Regions from separate parts of the Cyanobium sp. ATX-6F1 genome, predicted to be linked through region 3. Evidence: predicted binding sites of a transcription regulator. Region 3 holds the regulator's gene; each other region holds the start of a gene.
What was found. The regulator NtcA, encoded in region 3, controls nitrogen genes in cyanobacteria. The targets are predictions, from matches to a motif close to GTANCNNNNGNTAC.
Positions count from the first base shown of each region.

Region 1: AAF143_RS12710 (ammonium transporter) is a predicted target of NtcA. The motif match lies at 2,515-2,528, and genes of this name have one in related genera.
Region 2: urtA (urea ABC transporter substrate-binding protein) is a predicted target of NtcA. The motif match lies at 1,701-1,714, and genes of this name have one in related genera.

Region 1 is NZ_JBCEBF010000003.1:234,368-239,946, forward strand. It holds partial or broken gene acs (acetate--CoA ligase) at 1-1,446, opposite strand, end outside; gene AAF143_RS12705 (HAD family hydrolase) at 1,562-2,212, shown strand; gene AAF143_RS12710 (ammonium transporter) at 2,695-4,071, shown strand; gene sds (solanesyl diphosphate synthase) at 4,207-5,178, opposite strand; gene murI (glutamate racemase) at 5,201-5,579, opposite strand, start outside.
Region 2 is NZ_JBCEBF010000001.1:1,137,806-1,143,384, forward strand. It holds gene ureE (urease accessory protein UreE) at 1-354, shown strand, start outside; partial or broken gene AAF143_RS06775 (urease accessory protein UreF) at 357-1,024, shown strand; partial or broken gene ureG (urease accessory protein UreG) at 1,025-1,623, shown strand; gene urtA (urea ABC transporter substrate-binding protein) at 1,762-3,075, shown strand; partial or broken gene AAF143_RS06790 (ABC transporter permease) at 3,178-4,334, shown strand; partial or broken gene urtC (urea ABC transporter permease subunit UrtC) at 4,338-5,493, shown strand; gene urtD (urea ABC transporter ATP-binding protein UrtD) at 5,490-5,579, shown strand, end outside.
Region 3 is NZ_JBCEBF010000001.1:678,886-684,464, reverse strand. It holds partial or broken gene psbN (photosystem II reaction center protein PsbN) at 1-137, opposite strand; gene psbH (photosystem II reaction center phosphoprotein PsbH) at 271-471, shown strand; partial or broken gene AAF143_RS04265 (TatA/E family twin arginine-targeting protein translocase) at 488-697, shown strand; gene pth (aminoacyl-tRNA hydrolase) at 939-1,592, shown strand; gene AAF143_RS04255 (DUF3146 family protein) at 1,589-1,846, shown strand; gene AAF143_RS04250 (RuvX/YqgF family protein) at 1,824-2,297, opposite strand; gene AAF143_RS04245 (DUF3084 domain-containing protein) at 2,294-3,505, opposite strand; gene ntcA (global nitrogen regulator NtcA) at 3,606-4,346, opposite strand; partial or broken gene AAF143_RS04235 (cob(I)yrinic acid a,c-diamide adenosyltransferase) at 4,655-5,204, shown strand; gene dcd (dCTP deaminase) at 5,204-5,579, shown strand, end outside.

The DNA.
Region 1 (5,579 bases), on a different contig from region 3:
GGTGCGCATCATTCCGGGCCAGGGGCGCCGCACCGCCAGGTAGCCCCCTTCATCGACCCCCACGCTGTTGCCGCTGATGTCCACCACGTCGGCGGAGATGCCGGGCAGGGGAAGGGTGGCGGATCCGGGTTTGGTGGGGGTGGCCCCGGGCAGGGGGCTGATCATCACGCCGCCGGTTTCGGTCTGCCACCAGGTGTCCACCACCGGGCAGCGGTTGTGGCCGATCACCTCCCGGTACCACATCCAGGCCTCGGGGTTGATCGGCTCTCCCACCGTGCCGAGGATGCGCAGGGAGCCCATGTCGTACTGGTCGGGCACCTCCCGGCCGTTCTTCATGAACGCCCGGATCGCCGTGGGCGCGGTGTAGAAGATCGTGACCTTGTGCTTCTCGATCACCTCCCAGAAGGCCCCGGGCTTGCTGGGGCGCGGGGCTCCCTCGTACATCACCGTGGTGGCGCCGTTCGAGAGCGGGCCGTAGACGATGTAGCTGTGGCCGGTGATCCAGCCCACATCGGCGGTGCACCAGTGGATGTCGTCCTCGCGCAGATCGAAGATCCACTGGAAGGTGAGCTGGGCCCAGAGGTTGTAGCCGGCGGTGGTGTGCACCACTCCCTTGGGCTTGCCGGTGGAGCCGGAGGTGTAGAGCACGAACAGGCGGTCCTCGCTGGCCATCGGCTCGGCGGGCGCCTCGGGGCTCTGGGGTTCCACCAGCTCATGCCACCAGTGGTCCCGGCCGCTGGTGAAGCCCACCTCTTGGCCCGTGCGGCGCACCACCAGCACATGCTCCACCGATGGGCAACCCTCAGCGAGGGCCTGATCCACCGCCGGCTTGAGCGCCACGGGCTTGTCTTTGCGGAAGCCGCCATCGGCGGTGATCACCGCCTTGGCCGAACCATCGATCAGCCGGTCCCGCAGGGCCTCAGCGGAATACCCCCGAACACCACCGAGTGGGGGGCGCCGATGCGGGCGCAGGCCAGCATGGCGATCGCCGCCTCGGGCACCATCGGCATGTAGAGCGCCACCAGGTCGCCCTTGCCGATGCCCAGGGAGCGCAGGGCATTGGCGGCCTTGCTCACCTCCGCATGGAGCTGGCGGTAAGTGAAGGTGCGCACGTCCCCCGGCTCCCCCTCCCAGATCAGCGCCGTCTTGTCGGCGCGGGGGCCATCGAGATGGCGATCGAGGCAGTTGTAGGAAACGTTGGTGGTACCGCCCTCGAACCAACGGGCGAAGGGCGGGTGGCTCCAATCGAGCACCTGCTCAAAGGGTGTGAACCAGTGCAGCTGCGTGCGGGCCTGCTCGCCCCAGAAGGCGTCGGGGTCGGCCTCCACCCGGGCCACCAGTTCCTGGTAGGCCGCGAGGCTGCCGATCTGGGCTGTGGCCGCGAGCTCCGCGGGGGGCGAACACCCGTTGCTCCTGGAGCACCGATTCGATCGTGGCCTCGCTCATCCATCTGCTGCACCGATCGCCCATTCAAGCCAGCGACCGTCCCGGGCGCCCAGGGGGAGACGGATGTTGAAGGTTGCGGCCTCAAGGCCAGGAGGTGGGCTGGGAGGATGGCCCGATGAGCCGGCCCGCCGCCTGTCTGTTTGACCTCGACGGTCTCCTGCTGGACACCGAGCCCCTGCATGGCCGCGCCTGGCGGGAGGCGGCCCGCCATTTCGGCGTGGAGCTGGCCCACGAACAGCTGCTGGCCCTGCGGGGTCGCCGGCGCGATGACAACGCCCGCCAGGTGCGCCGCTGGATCAAGGCGGGCGAAGCTCCGTCCCCCACGCCGGAGGAGCTGTTGGCCGTGCAACAGCCGATCGCCAGGCAGTTGCTGCCCCAGGCCAGTGCGATCGATGGCGCGGCGGAACTGCTCGCCCGCTGCCGGGAGCTGGCCATCCCCATGGCCCTGGTCACCAGCAGCAGCCGTGAGGCGGTGGCGCGCAAGGCCGCTCCCCACCCCTGGCTGGGGCTGATCGAGCTGCGGGTGCACGGGGACGACCCTGAACTTGGGCAGGGCAAGCCCGCTCCGGATGGTTATCTGCTTGCGGCCCGGCGCCTGGGGGTGCCGGCGGGCGATTGCTGGGCCTTCGAGGATTCTCCGGCCGGGGCCCGCGCTGCCCATGAGGCCGGCTGCCAGGTGCATGTGCTCGCCGGGGATCTTGATGAGGGGGCCTTTCCTGCGGGGGTGCGCTTGATTCGCAGTCTTCGGGAGGTGGAGCTGGCCTAGGCGCTCCCCCACCGCTGAATGTAGGCAGAGGAGGCTGGCCTGGGCCGCACGTTCAATCCCCCTGAACGTATGGAGACTCACGATCACCCAATCCAGCAGCATTTGCTGAGCGCAGGGAACCTCGTCCAAGTCATTCCAATCGCTCGCTCACCATCCAGCGGCCCTAGTTCCTAAAGCATGACCAAGAGGCACCACTCACCCGGCTGGTGAGCAACCCCGCCGAGACCTCTGCCGCGGAACGACCCCCGAGAGCCTCATATGCCCCCTAAATGCCTCCCATTGGCGCACGGATTTAACGATCTGTGCCTTTGGCTACAAGCCCAGTGCCGCGATCGCCGGACTCTGACCAAGCCCGTTTATCGATCAGTTCCTGCAAAGGGGCGTTGATGATGCGAAGGACCCAACCCTTTTCCAACTGGAGCGCCGCCCTCACGGCCGGCCCCTCTGCTCTCGAAACATTTGACAGCTTCCGCCTCAGATTCATGGCGGGAGTGGAGAACCCTCACCTGCGCCGGTTCGCCGTGGTCCTCCTGGCCGCCGGTGCCCTGGTGATGCCACTGATGGCCGGCGCCGCCAAGGCAGCGCTCACCAAAGTCCCCACCGATGGGGCCGACAACCTGCTGATGTTGGTCGGCTCGGCCCTCGTGCTGCTGATGACCCCGGGGCTGGCGTTCTTCTACGGGGGCTTCACCCGGGCCAAGAACGTTCTGAACTGCATGATGATGAGCTTCTTCCTGATGGGTCTCATCGGGGTGCTCTGGGTGGTGATCGGCTACAGCCTCGCCTTCGGAGTCGGATTCGGGAGTCCCTTCATCGGTGGCCTCGAGTTTTTCATGCTCAATGGGGTGGGTGGTCCCCTCGGAGATGCTCCCCTGGCCGATGGTTTCGCCATCAGCGCCACCAGTTTCGCCCTGTTCCAGGGCATGTTCGCGATCATCACCCCGGCTCTGATCAGTGGCGCTCTGGTGGAGCGCATCAGTTTCAAGGCCTGGTTCTGGTTCTGCCTGTTCTGGAGCCTGTTGATTTACTCCCCCATGGCCAAGATGGTCTGGGGAGGCGGCTTCCTCGGCTGCTTTGGCATCGGTGCGATCGATTTCGCCGGCGGCACGGTCGTGCACATCGCCTCCGGTGTGTCCGCCCTCGTTGCGGCCGCGATCATCGGCAAGCGCACCAACTGGCCCGAGCAGAAGAGCCCACCCCACAACGTGCCCTTCATTCTTCTGGGTGCAGGCCTGCTCTGGTTCGGCTGGTTCGGCTTCAACGGGGCCAGCATGTTCGCCTCCAAGACGGCCGGTTACCCCTTCCTCACCACCACCACCGCGGCTTCGGCGGCCCTGCTCACCTGGTGCCTGCTGGAATGGTTCCTCGATGGCAAGCCCACAGCCGTGGGTGCGGCCACCGGAGCTGTGGCGGGCCTGGTGGGGATCACTCCCGCCGCTGGCTTCGTCTACATGGGGCACTCGATCATCATCGGTGCTCTCACGGCTACGGCCTGCCTGATCGCCGTGAGGGTGAAGATGGCGATCAAGTTCGATGATTCGCTGGACACCTTCATGGTCCACGGCGTGGGCGGAACCATCGGTGCCTTGCTGACGGGGGTGTTCGCCGTCTCGGCCCTCGTTCCGGCGGACTACTTCCCCAAATCTGCCGAAGTCATGGCAGCCGGCGGCAACCTGGGGCTGTTTGTGGTTCAGCTCAAAGCTGTACTCATCACCTACGGATTCGTGGGTATCGGAACGGCTGTGATTCTCTTGATCCTTGGAGCGATCATGCCGCTCCGGATTACTCCCGAAGAGGAGGATCGTGGTGTCGACTACGTGCTGCACGGTGAAGAGGCCTACGACCCGATGGCCTACTGACCGCCGTTGGTCATCAAGCCCTTCAACTGCGCCCCCGCCCAGGCGGGGGCATTTTCATGGCCTCCACCCCAAAGCGCGAGATCTCAGCAGCGACCGAGCAGGGATTCAGAGGCGATGGACCACTGATTCAGGAGCTCAATACAGGCGGCTGAGCACGAAATCAGGCAGGGCCAGCAGGGCGCTGCGGGATTCAGAGGGAGCCAGCCAGGCCAGGGTGCCGGCGGCCTCACGGGCGAATTCTTCAGCCAGAGCCCTTGAGCGCTGGATGGCACCGGAGCCGCGCACCAGCTCGAGGGCTTGCTCCAGATCGCCGGGCTCACAGAGCTCCCGTTCGATCAGGCCCGCCAGGGAGGGCCGCTCTTCGAGGGCATAGAGCACCGGAGCCGTGAGGTAGCCGGTGGCCAGATCGCTGGCGGCCGGCTTGCCCAGCTGCTGGTCACTGCCTGTGAAATCGAGGATGTCGTCGACCACCTGGAAGGCAAGACCCAGCTGGCGGCCGAAACGGTAAAGATCGTCGAGCTGGTCGGCGGGAAGTCCGCTGAGCACACCGGCGGCCCGGGCGCTGTTGGCGATCAGTGAGGCGGTCTTGCAGTAGCTCTTGTCGAGGTAGGTGGCGAAGCTCTGACCCGTGTCGTAGCGGTAGAGGCCCTGGCGCACTTCGCCATCGGCGAGATCCATGATCACCCGCGAAAGCAGCTTGACCACCTCGAGATCGTCGAGGTTGGCGAGGTGCCAACTGGCCTGGGCGAACAGAAAGTCGCCCGCCAGAACCGCCACCCGGTGATTGAAACGACTGTGAACCGTGGCCACACCCCGACGGGTGGAGGCCTCATCCACGACATCGTCGTGGACCAGGGAGGCCGTGTGGATCATCTCGGTGATCTCGGCCAGGCGCCGGTGGCGCGGGCTCAGCTCCCCATCGGGTGCCAGGGCGCGGGAGAGCAGCAGCACGATGCCCGGGCGGATGCGCTTGCCTCCGGCGCTGAACAGATGCTCGGCGGCCGCCTGAAGAATCGGGTGGCCGGCACCGATGAGGTTGCGCAGGTCACTGAGCAGGGTCTCGAGGTCGGCTTCGACCGGCTGGAGTAACTCTGCGACCGTTGCCATGGACCCCTCCGGTCCGCCGATCCTAGAAGGCCCGGGAAAGCGACTGCAGGGACACCTGCTCCACGGTTGGTCGCTGGCCCAGCCAGGGGGTGGCGGCGCTGGCGAAGCTCTCGGCGCAACCGGTGACGCAGAAGCGGCCTTGGCCAACCGCCTCGAGTTGGTGGGGACGGCTGGGCCCAGGGCCCTGGCCATCAAGCAGCGCCTGCAGCCGTGCCACGGCGGCGACGGCGGGATCCACCAGCAGCACCTCTTCTGGCACCAATTGGCGCAGAAGCGGCCCCAGCAAGGGGTAGTGGGTACAGCCGAGCACGATCGCCTCCACCCGCGCCTCCAGTAGCGGCTGCAGGTAGGACTGGGCCGCTTGGATCAATCGTCGGTCCCGCAGGTTTCCCGCCTCGATC
Region 2 (5,579 bases), 460 kb from region 3:
TTGCCCCGGGGCGCGGCCCTGGAGCCCGGCGAGCGCTTGGTCCCGGCGGGCGGCAGCCCTGTGGTGCTGGTGGAGGCGGCCCCCGAACCGTTGTTGGTGGTGCGCGCCGCCGATCCCCTGGCGCTGCTGCAGGCGGCTTACCACTTGGGCAACCGCCATGTGCCCCTGGAAGTTCATGCCAATCAGCTGCGGCTGAGGGTCGACAGCGTGCTCGAGGACCTGCTGCGGCAGCGGGGCCTGCTGGTGGAGCGGTTGCAGGCGCCCTTCCTGCCCGAGGGCGGTGCCTATGCCGGGGCTGGGCCCAGCCACCACGATCACAGCCATCAGGGGCCCCACGATCACCACCAGCCGTGAGCCTGTCCCGCCTGCGCCTTTATCAGCTGGTCAGCCCAGCCCTGCCGGTGGGCGCCTTCAGTTATTCGGAGGGGTTGGAGGTGCTGGTGCAGCGCGGTCAGCTGGCCGAGGTCGCCGCCCTGGAGGGCTGGCTGATCGCTGAGCTGGAGCGCGGCCTGGTGGCGATCGAGGCCGCGGCCCTGGGTCCCTTGATGGAGGCCCTGGCCCAGGGGACCTGCCGGCGGCGGCCGAACTCGACGGTTGGCTGCTGGCCCAGCGGGAGGCGGCGGAGCTGCGGGCCCAGCAGCGTCAAATGGGGCGCTCGCTGCTGCAGTTGCTGAAGGACTTGGGCTGGCCCCTGCCTCCGGCTGGGGCTGGAGCTGCAGCTCCTGGGCTGGGCTGGAGCGCCGCCTGGGCCTGGGCGGGGGTGTGCCTGGAGCTGGAGCCCCTTGAGCTGATCGAGGCCTACCTCCACGGCTGGGTGGCCAATCAGATCAGTGCCGCCGTGCGCCTGGTGCCCCTGGGGGCCACCTCGGGCCAGGCCCTGCAGCTGCGGCTGGGGCCGTTGCTGGAGCGCCGCGCCCGGGAGCTGGTGGGCGCCGACCCCCGCGCCCTCTGGAGCGGCGGGGTCGGGGCGGCCCTGGCCCAGCTGCAGCATGCTGAGCTCTACTCCCGTCTGTTCCGCAGTTAGATGAGCCGCTTGCGCGTGGGGGTGGCCGGGCCCGTGGGTTCCGGCAAGACGGCCCTGGTGGAGGCCCTGTGCCGCTCGCTGCGGGACCGGCTGCAGCTGGCGGTGGTGACCAACGACATCTACACCCAGGAAGACGCCCAGTTCCTCACCCGCGCCGGTGCCCTCGCCCCCGAGCGCATCCGCGGGGTGGAGACGGGCGGCTGCCCCCACACGGCGATCCGTGAGGACTGCTCGATCAATCGGGCGGCGGTGGAGGAGCTGGAGCAGGCCTTCCCCGACCTGGATCTGGTGCTGGTGGAGAGCGGCGGTGACAACCTGGCCGCCAGTTTCAGCCCGGAGCTCGTCGACCGCTGCATCTATGTGATTGATGTGGCCGCCGGCGACAAGATCCCCCGCAAGGGGGACCGGGCATCACCCGCTCCGATCTGCTGGTGATCAACAAGATCGATCTGGCCCCGATGGTGGGCGCTTCTTTGGAGGTGATGGAGCGGGACACCGAGCGCATGCGCCCGGGTCTGCCGTGGTGCTTCACCAACCTCCGCTCGGGAGAGGGCCTCGATCAGGTGGAGAAGTTTCTGTTGCAACAGCTACCGGATTGAGACTTGTTTGACGTTGGGTCTGTGACAGGCCGCCCATGGGTTGGCCAAACGGTGCGATCCGCTACATGTTTTCCGAGGTACCCGTCGATACGTTGCCCTTTCCGCTAGTTGGCGGACCACACCCAGGAGTTTTGTTCAATGAAGCCCACCTCGACGCAGAAGACGGCCTTTCGTCTGCTGGGCGGCGCCACCGCTCTGGCCACGTCCTTTTCCCTCGTGGCCTGTGGGGGCGGTGGCGGCGACAAGATGGCCTCCGGAGACGGCGGCGGCGGTTTCGACGGTGAAGTGAAGGTCGGGATCCTTCACTCCCGCTCCGGCACCATGGCTATCTCCGAGAACACGGTGGCCGAAGCCGAGCTGATGGCGATCGAGGAGATCAACAAATCCGGTGGTGTCAATGTTGCTGGCAAGAAGCTGAAGATCGTTCCGGTCGAGGAAGACGGCGCTTCCGACTGGCCCACCTTCGCCGAGAAAGCCAAGAAACTCATTGATCAGGACAAGGTCGACGTGGTGTTCGGAGGCTGGACCTCCGCCAGCCGCAAGGCGATGCTGCCGGTGTTCGAGGCCAAGGATCACTTCCTCTTCTACCCAATCCAGTACGAAGGTCAGGAGTGCTCCAAGAACATCTTCTACAGCGGGGCTACGCCCAATCAGCAGGCCGAGCCGGCTGTGTCTTGGCTGCTGAAGAACAAGGGCAAAGACTTCTTCCTGGTGGGCTCCGATTACGTGTACCCACGTACGGCCAACACGATCATGAAGGAACAGCTCAAGGCAGAAGGCGGCAAGCTGGTGGGTGAGGACTACCTTCCCCTTGGAAACACTGAGGTGGCGCCGATCATTGCCAAGATCAAGCAGGCCCTGCCCAAGGGTGGTGTGATCGTCAACACCCTGAACGGTGACAGCAATGTTGCTTTCTTCAAGCAGATGAAGGCTGCCGGCATCACCCCGGCCAACGGTTACGCGATCATGAGCTTCTCGATCGCGGAAGAGGAAGTGGCCGCCATCGGGCCTGAGTACCTTGAAGGTACCTATGCCGCCTGGAACTTCTTCCAAAGCCTTGATACCCCGGCTTCCAAGAAGTTCACCGCTGACTTCAAGGCGAAGTATGGCGAGAAGCGGGTCACCAACGACCCGGCTGAGTCGGCTTACAACATGGTCTACCTCTGGGCCAAGGGTGCCGAGAAGGCCGGCAGCACCGATAACGCCAAGGTGCGTGAGGCCTTGATCGGAGTGAAGTTCGATGCCCCTCAGGGTCCGATCGAAGTTCAACCCAACCATCACACCACTGAACTGGTGATGATCGGCGAGGTCCAGAAGGATGGGATGTTCAAGATCATCGAGAACAAGGGCATCCTCAAGCCCATTGCCTGGAACCAGTTTGTGCCTGAAACCAAGGGCTACACCTGCGACTGGACCCAGAAGCGTCCTGACGCCGGCAAGTTCAAGATGTGATCGCCGTCAGGCCATCGACCTCAGAGGGGGAGGAATCTCCCCTCTTTTCGTGCCTGGCTTTCTGGGCTGACCGTTCACCTTGCCCGGTTCCGCCGGGACGCCATGGATCTTCTCTACGAAACACTGTTCAACGGCCTGGCCATCGGCTCGGTGCTGGTGCTCGCCGCACTCGGACTGGCCGTGGTCTTCGGGCTGATGGGCGTCATCAACATGGCCCATGGCGAGTTGATGATGATCGGGGCCTACACCACCTATGTGGTGCAGAACATCTTCAAGGCCGCCGTGCCGGAAGCGCTGTTCCCGATTTACATCTTGATTGCCATTCCGATCGCCTTCCTGGTCAGTGGTCTGGCCGGTCTGCTGCTGGAGAAGACCGTGATCCGCAGGCTCTACGGGCGGCCCCTGGAAACCCTGCTGGCCACCTGGGGGTGAGCCTGATCCTGCAGCAGTTTGTGCGCTCGGTCTCGAGTGCCTTCGCCATCGGCCTGGTGCTGGCGGTGGCCCTCGGTCTGCTGCTGCCTCGCCTCACCCCCAAGGCCTGGTGGCAACAGCGCTGGACCCCGATCCTCGCCGTGGGCAACTGGCTCGTCGCCGGCCTGGTGGGGATCGCCGTGGCCGCCGTCCTCGGACAGCAGCGGGCCCTTGATGAACCCTGGTTCAGCGCCCGCAACCTCGATGTCACCGCGCCCAGCTGGCTGCGCGGTTCCATCGACGTGGGGGCCGTGAACATGCCGACTGCGCGCCTGTTCATCATCGCCCTCACCATCGCCGCCCTGGTGGCGGTCACCTGGTTCCTGCAGAAGAGCGTCTGGGGCATCCGCATCCGCTCGGTCACCCAGAACCGGCCGATGAGCGATTGCCTCGGCATCCCCACCCAGAAGGTGGATGCGCTCACCTTCCTGGTCGGCTCCGGTCTGGCCGGTGTGGCTGGTGTCGCCGTCACCCTGCTGGGATCGGTGGGCCCCAACCTCGGAGGCAATTACATCGTCGACTGCTTCATGGTCGTGGTGCTCGGAGGGGTGGGCAAGCTCATGGGCACGGTGGTGGCGGCCCTCGCCATCGGTGTGCTGAGTTATGTGGTCGGTTCCGGTTCGTTGCTTCTGGTCTGGCCTGCCATGCCCGGCGGCCTCAACGAGCTGATCACCTTCTTCGCCACCACCTCGATGGCCAAGGTGCTCGTGTTTGCGATCATCGTGGTCTTCCTGCAGTTCCGCCCGGCGGGGATCTTCCCGCCCAAGGGCCGCATGGTGGAGGCCTGAGCCATGGCGCCCACCGCTGCTCCCCTCTGGCGTCGCCTGTTGCCCTGGGTGCTGATCGTGGCCGCGGCCCTGATCCTGCCGGTGCTACTGCCCCCTTCCGGCTCAACCTGCTCGGTCGGTTTCTCTCGCTGGGCATCGTCGCCCTGGGCATTGATCTGATCTGGGGCTTCACCGGCCTGCTCAGCCTCGGCCAGGGGATCTTCTTCGCCATCGGTGGTTATGCCATCGGCATGTACCTGCAGCTCGACAGCCTCGAGCCCGGCCAGTTGCCGGAGTTCTTCGGCCTCTACGGCGTCAAGGAGCTGCCGACCTTCTGGCAGCCCTTCACCTCGCCGGTGTTCACGTTTCTGGCGATCTGGGTGATCCCTGCCCTGGTGGCTGGCCTGCTCGGCTTTCTGGTGTTCCGCAACCGGATCAAGGGGGTCTACTTCTCGATCCTCACCCAGGCGGCCCTGCTGGTCTTCTTCAACTTTTTCAACGGCCAACAGAAGCTGATCAACGGCACCAACGGCCTCAAGACCGACACCGCGCGGATCTTCGGCGAGTTGGTCGGCTCCGATGCCATGCAGCGCAGCCTGTTCCTGCTCACCGTGGTGCTGACCGTGGCGGCCTGGTTCCTTTGCCGCTGGCTCACCAGCGGCCGCTTCGGTGATGCCCTGGTGGCGATCCGAGATGATGAGCCCAGGCTTCGCTACACGGGCTACAACCCCACCGCCTACAAGACCCTCGTCTTCGCCGTGGCCGGAGCCCTGGCCGGGGTGAGCGGAGCGCTCTACACCGTCCAATCCGGCATCGTCAGCCCCCAGTTCATGGCGGTGCCGTTCTCGATCGAGATGGTGATCTGGGTGGCGGTGGGCGGACGGGGCACCCTGATCGGGGCTGTGCTCGGGGCCGTGCTGATCAACTATGCCAAGAGCCTGATCAGTGAGCAGCTGCCCGAAACCTGGCTGTTCATCCAGGGGGTCTGTTCCTGCTGGTGGTCACCGCCCTGCCCGATGGCCTGGTGGGCTGGTGGCGCCAGGGCGGAGTGCGCCAGCTCCAGGCGATGCTCGGTTGGCCGCCCCTGGCGCCCACCTATCCCGCCTTGGATCTCGATCCCGTCGTGCAGGCCGAGGCCGCCGAACTCACCCCGCCGTCCACCCGAGGAGTCGAGCCATGAGCACCCCGTCCACCGGCGTGAGTCCGCTGCTGGAACTGCGCTCGGTGAGCGTCAGCTTCGATGGTTTCTGGGCCCTCAACGATCTC
Region 3 (5,579 bases):
TCAGTCGTCGTGGTCGTCGAACGGGTCGGTCAGACCCTTGGAGGGGGCCCGAAAGCCTGGTAGACCCCAAAACCCGTGAGACCCAGCAGCACCGCCAGCACAGCGAGGGCGATCGGAATGGCAGGGGAGCTATCCATGGACAATCTCAGGGGAAGGGAAGGGGCCGTGGGGTGCTGCCGTCCCGTCACAAGACCCGACAGCCACCGCCCTCCGGCGGCGTCTCGCCTACAGTACCGAGAACGATCCCCCGCCAGAGAGGACTGCGACGCCATGGCCCAACGCACCCGCCTGGGAGATCTGCTCCGCCCCCTGAATTCCGAGTACGGCAAGGTCGTGCCTGGTTGGGGAACCACCCCGGTGATGGGTGTGTTCATGCTGCTGTTCTTTGTCTTCCTGCTGGTGATCCTGCAGGTGTACAACAAGTCGCTGCTGCTCGACGGCATCACCGTCAACTGGAACCCGCTGGGCTGACGCCCGGCCCCCACCCATGAACATCTTCGGGATCGGCTTGCCTGAGATGGCGGTCATCGCCGCCATCGGTTTGTTGGTGTTCGGTCCGAAGCGCTTGCCTGAACTGGGCAAGACCCTGGGGCGCACCTTGAAGGGCTTTCAGTCGGCTTCGCGGGAATTCGAGCAGGAGTTCCGCCGCGCCATCGACACCGAGACGGTCGTTGCCGAGACTCTGGCGGCTGAATCCCTGGCCAGCGCCGAATCAGCCAGCGCCGAGGCAAGCACCGCTGACGCAAGCACCTCTAACGCAAGCACCTCTAACGCAAGCACGGGCGAGCTGGCGGCCATGGCCGGTGATCCCGATCTGAGTTCTGACGGCACCCCCGTCTCCAGCGCAGGCCCTTAAACACCGCCACTGGCTGGGTAACTCAGGCCCATCGCTCCTTTTGAGGGCTCTCCTGAAAGGTCCTGGTCTTTCCTCTTCGTCCATGGCATCTCCTGCGGCCGCGCCGCTCCAGCTGCTCGTCGGCCTCGGAAATCCCGGCTCCGACTACGAGGCCACCCGCCACAACGTCGGGTTCATGGCCCTTGAGCGGCTGGCCGCGGCGGATGGCGTGCGCTTTCGCTCCCAGGCCAAGCTCCATGGCCTGCTCGCCGACCTGCACCAGGGTTCCGGGCGCCTGCGGCTGCTGATGCCCCAGACCTTCATGAACGAGAGCGGCCGCTCGATCCGCGCCGCCCTCGACTGGTTCGATCTCGATCCCAGCCAGATGCTGGTGGTCGTCGATGACATGGATCTGCCCCTGGGGCGCCTGCGCCTGCGGGCCTCCGGCGGTGCTGGTGGCCACAACGGCCTGCGCAGTGCCATCGCCCATCTCGGCACCCAGGACTTTCCGCGTCTGCGCATCGGCATCGGTGCCCCGGCCCTGAACCCCGAAGAGCGCAAGGCGCGCACGCTGTCCCATGTGCTCGGCCGCTTCCAGGCCGCCGAACAACCGTTGCTGCGTGCGGTGCTCGATGAGGTGATCGCCGGCGTGGAGATCGTCCAGCGACTGGGGCTGGAGCGGGCGGCCACCCGCCTGAACAGTTTTCAGGTGACGGCCGGTGGCAATCTGGCTTCGGATTCGCTTCCACCGCGCTGAGTCGCCTTCCCGCCACCACCGCGCAGCTGCGCGTGCTGCACCAAAGCTTCAGCAGACGACTGCTGGAGGGCGAGGTCACGGCCGGTGGCTTCCATTGGACCTTCAGCTGGGCCTTCGATCGGGGCGAACTCAGCGTTGAGCCCTCCCTGGGGCGGGCTCTGATTCAGGACGCCCTGCTGCGCTTTCTGCTGCAGGCCGACTACCAGCTCGAGCCGGGAGGCGATTACGCCTTCACCGTGCGGGCACGCCTGTAACAGCTCGCCCGTCCGGGATCTGCCGCTCCAGGGGCCACCCCAGGTGACGCTCCAGCAGCAGCTGGGCCACCACGTCATCCCAATCCCGCGGTGGAAGACGCAGGCCTTCCGGCAGCAGGCGCCTCCAGGGGCCGGGAGGTTCCAGTTGCCAGAACCGGTGCCGCGCCGCCAGGGTGCTGCCGCGCTCATCCACCAGGATCACAGGCAGCAGCGGCGACAACCGCGCGCACCAGGCGCCACTGCCGGTGCCGTTGCCGAGCACCAGCGCTGCCAGCGGGTCCTCGGCCTGCCAGTGCTGGATTCGCTGCCAGCACTCCTCTGGTGGCAACACCAGGGCCTCGATCACCCGCCGCCTCGAGCCATCGGTGCGCACCAGACCGCACTTGCTGCGGCCTGGATCCAGGGCCGCCAGGGGGCCGCCATGGGCCCCGTCCGCCGGCGCAGGGGTCATGGGCGGGGAAGGCTGCGCACCGCCGGAGAGGGGCCGTCGATCCAGCGCAGGTCGACGGTGATCGGGTCGGCGATGTCACTGTTGCGGACGGACACGGTTTCCAGGCGAACGGCCAGGCCCGGGGGCCGCTCGCTCAGTTCCTTGCCCAGGCGGTTGAAGCTGGCCACGTCGAACTGCACGCCGTCGGCGAGGGAGCCCTGGCCCTGGGCGCGGGTGAAGGTGGCCGCCATCAGCAGATTCAAGCGACTGCGCACCTGCTCGGGACTGCGCTGGTCAGCCTCGACAACGGTGGTGGCCATCACATCGCCGCGGCGGATCACCTGGCGGTTGGGTCGCACGTCCGGGAAGGCCAGCACTTGCTGTTCGCCGCGCAGCACATTGGCGGCGGAAATGATGCTCACCACCCAGGATCCTGGTTTGGTGATGACACCCTGGAGCCGGGTGATCTCGCTGCGGGGCACCAGCAGGATCTGGCGATTGGCCACCTGGTCCGGCAGCACGCGCTGGTAGGCGACCAGGTTGGCCTGCCGCAGCAGCGCCTTGATCACGAGGGTGGCCTGGGAGGCGTTTTCCAGGTTGATCTTGGCTGTGGCCAACGGCTGGCCGCTGCTGATCACCACGTCCCCCCGGCGCAGATCGATCAACTTCGCTTCAAGCCGTTTCAGTTCCTTGGCGCCCGCCGCGATGCGCTGGTTCACCGTCGCAAGCTCCGCCTCGTTGCGCCGGATGTCCGCGTCCTTGGCCCGGATGTCCTGGCTGAGCAGATTGCGCTGCCGCTCCAGCTGGAGCCGTTGCCGCTGAAGCGGTTGCAGTTCGTTGCGCAGTTTCTGGGCGCGCTGGTCGGCCGTGGCCAGTTGCCCCTGGGCCTGGTGCAGGCCGAGCTCGGCCCGCGCGCTCGCCTGCTGGGCCCGGCGGATCTCCGCCTGGCTGCTGGCCAGATCCCTGCGGCTGTCCCGCAGCTTGCGCTCCAGCTGATCAAGCTGGAACAACCCAGTCCGCAGCCGCTCGCTGACCAGCAGCATCAGCCCCAGGGACACGGCGCTGATCAGGCTGCCGGTGAGCACCGTGATCAGCACCGCCGTGTTGCGGGGACGCAGGTTGAACAAGCTCAGCCGCGCCTTGCCCACGCGGCTGCCGAGGCGGTCACCGAAGGTGGAGAGCACTCCGCCGAGCACCAGCAGAGCCAGGATCAGCAGCCAGCCGGACACGGAACCAAGCGGAGGCTCTCAGTATCCATCCGAATCCAACCCAGCCGAATCGAGCGGGAACGAATCGAGCGGGACAGCGGCGGAGCTGGAGCCGGTGGGCTCAGCTGAACTTCTTGGCCAGGGCCACCGGATCGAACACCGTGATCTTCTTGCGGTCGATCTGCAACAGGCCGGCGTTGCGCAGGTCACCCAGCAGGCGGGTGATCGTGACCCGGGTGGAGCCGATCGCTTCGGCGATCGCCTGGTGGGAGAGGCGCAGGTCAATGGTGATCCCCTCGCTGCCGGGCACGCCGAAATCACGGCAGAGCACCAGCAGGAAGCTCACCAGCCGCGAAGACATGTCCCGGTGGGTGAGGGTTTCGATCATCGTCTCGGTCTGCAGGATCCGCGAGGAGAGGCCCTGGAGCATCAGCAGGCCGACGCTGGCGTCCACCTCGATCGCCCGGCGCACGGAGGTAGCAGGCGCTGTCACCATCTCCACCCGGGTGAAGGCCACAGCGTGATAGAAGCGGTCGGAGCGCTGGCCGGTGAGCAGGGACAGCACCCCGAACAGGCTGTTTTCCCGCAGCAGGGCAACGGTGATCTCCTCGCCCGATTCATAGACCCGTGAGAGGCGAACGGCCCCGCGCCGCAGCAGATAGACGCGCTCGGCGGGGTCACCGGGGAAGAAGATGGTTTTGCTGCGCTCCACCGTTTCCACGCTGCTGCCACTGAGCCCCCGGATCACATCCAGAAGCGTGGGGGTGGGGGCGGATCCAGCCGCGCCTGGGGAGGCCATGCCACTCGTTCCGGAGCTGGGACCGCTGCTATAGCGGCTGAAACCGCGGGTGGCGCCGACCATCAAGGCGGGGAAAGTGGTGAAAAGCTAAAGATCGCCCCTGGCTGCCCCTGTATCAACAGACACCATCGCTCCGCTGGAGGTTTCTGGCTCCTGGGTGCTGGTACGTGCGTTCGCGCTAGGGATGGTGTGCCGTTGCCTTGCCGGTGGGGCCGACACCGCTACATTCAGGGTCCGCCACCCAGGCCCGCCTGCCGCTGCACCCTCAGATTTCAGCTGCCGATCAGGGGCTCAGGCCCTCCAAGTCGCTGGCCACCTCGCTGGCCGCGGCGCCCCAGGCAGAGCGACACCGTGTTCCCCCTTCTGTGCCGATGACCGCCAGCCTGCGCAAACCCGGCCTCGACCACGGTGCCCCCCGTCCCCTGCGCAGCCTGCGGCTCGTGAGCCAGCAGGAAGGTCTGTTGCAGATCCACACGGCTCCGTTCCGCGGCAGCTTCGGCGGAGTGTTCAGCCAGGCGCTGCGCACCGCCGGCCTGGGCAGTCGTGTGCTGATCAGTCAGTTCCTCAAGGGGGTGTGGAGCAGGGTCTGGGGCACAGCCTCTGGCTCTGCGGCCGCCTTCAGTGGTTGCGCCCCGATGTGCCCGGTTGTCTGGAGATCCCCCCGCCAGCGAGCAGGAGCGTCAGGCGGTGCAGGAGGTCTGGGCGTTCAGCCGGGAGCAGTTGCTCGCCGGTTCGGTGGAGTTGATGGTGCTCGATGAGCTGGGGCTGGCGGTCGAACTGGGTTACCTGGAGGCCGCCGATGTGAGCGAGACCCTGGAGCGGCGCCCTTCGCATCTCGATGTGATCCTCACCGGGCCGTCGATGCCGCCGCCGCTGATGGCGATGGCCGACCAGGTCACCCAGTTGCGCCGGGGGAGCTGATGCTTAAGTGCGATCGCTGGATCAACGAACAGGCCGCCGCAGGCTTGCTCGAGCCCTTCCAGCCCACGCTGGTGCGCCATCTCGACCCTGAGAACCGGACGGCTCCGGTGCTCAGCTACGGCTGCTCGTCCTACGGCTACGACCTGCGGCTCTCGCCGAAGGAGTTCCTGATCTTCCGCCATGTGCCGGGCACGGTGATGAACCCCAAGCGGTTCAATCCCGCCAACCTCGAACCCGCCGCCCTGCACCAGGACGAGGACGGGTCCTATTTCATCCTGCCGGCCCACTCCTACGGCCTCGGTGTGGCCTTCGAGAAGATGAAGGTGCCGGCGAACATCACCGTGATCTGCCTTGGGAAGAGCACCTATGCCCGCC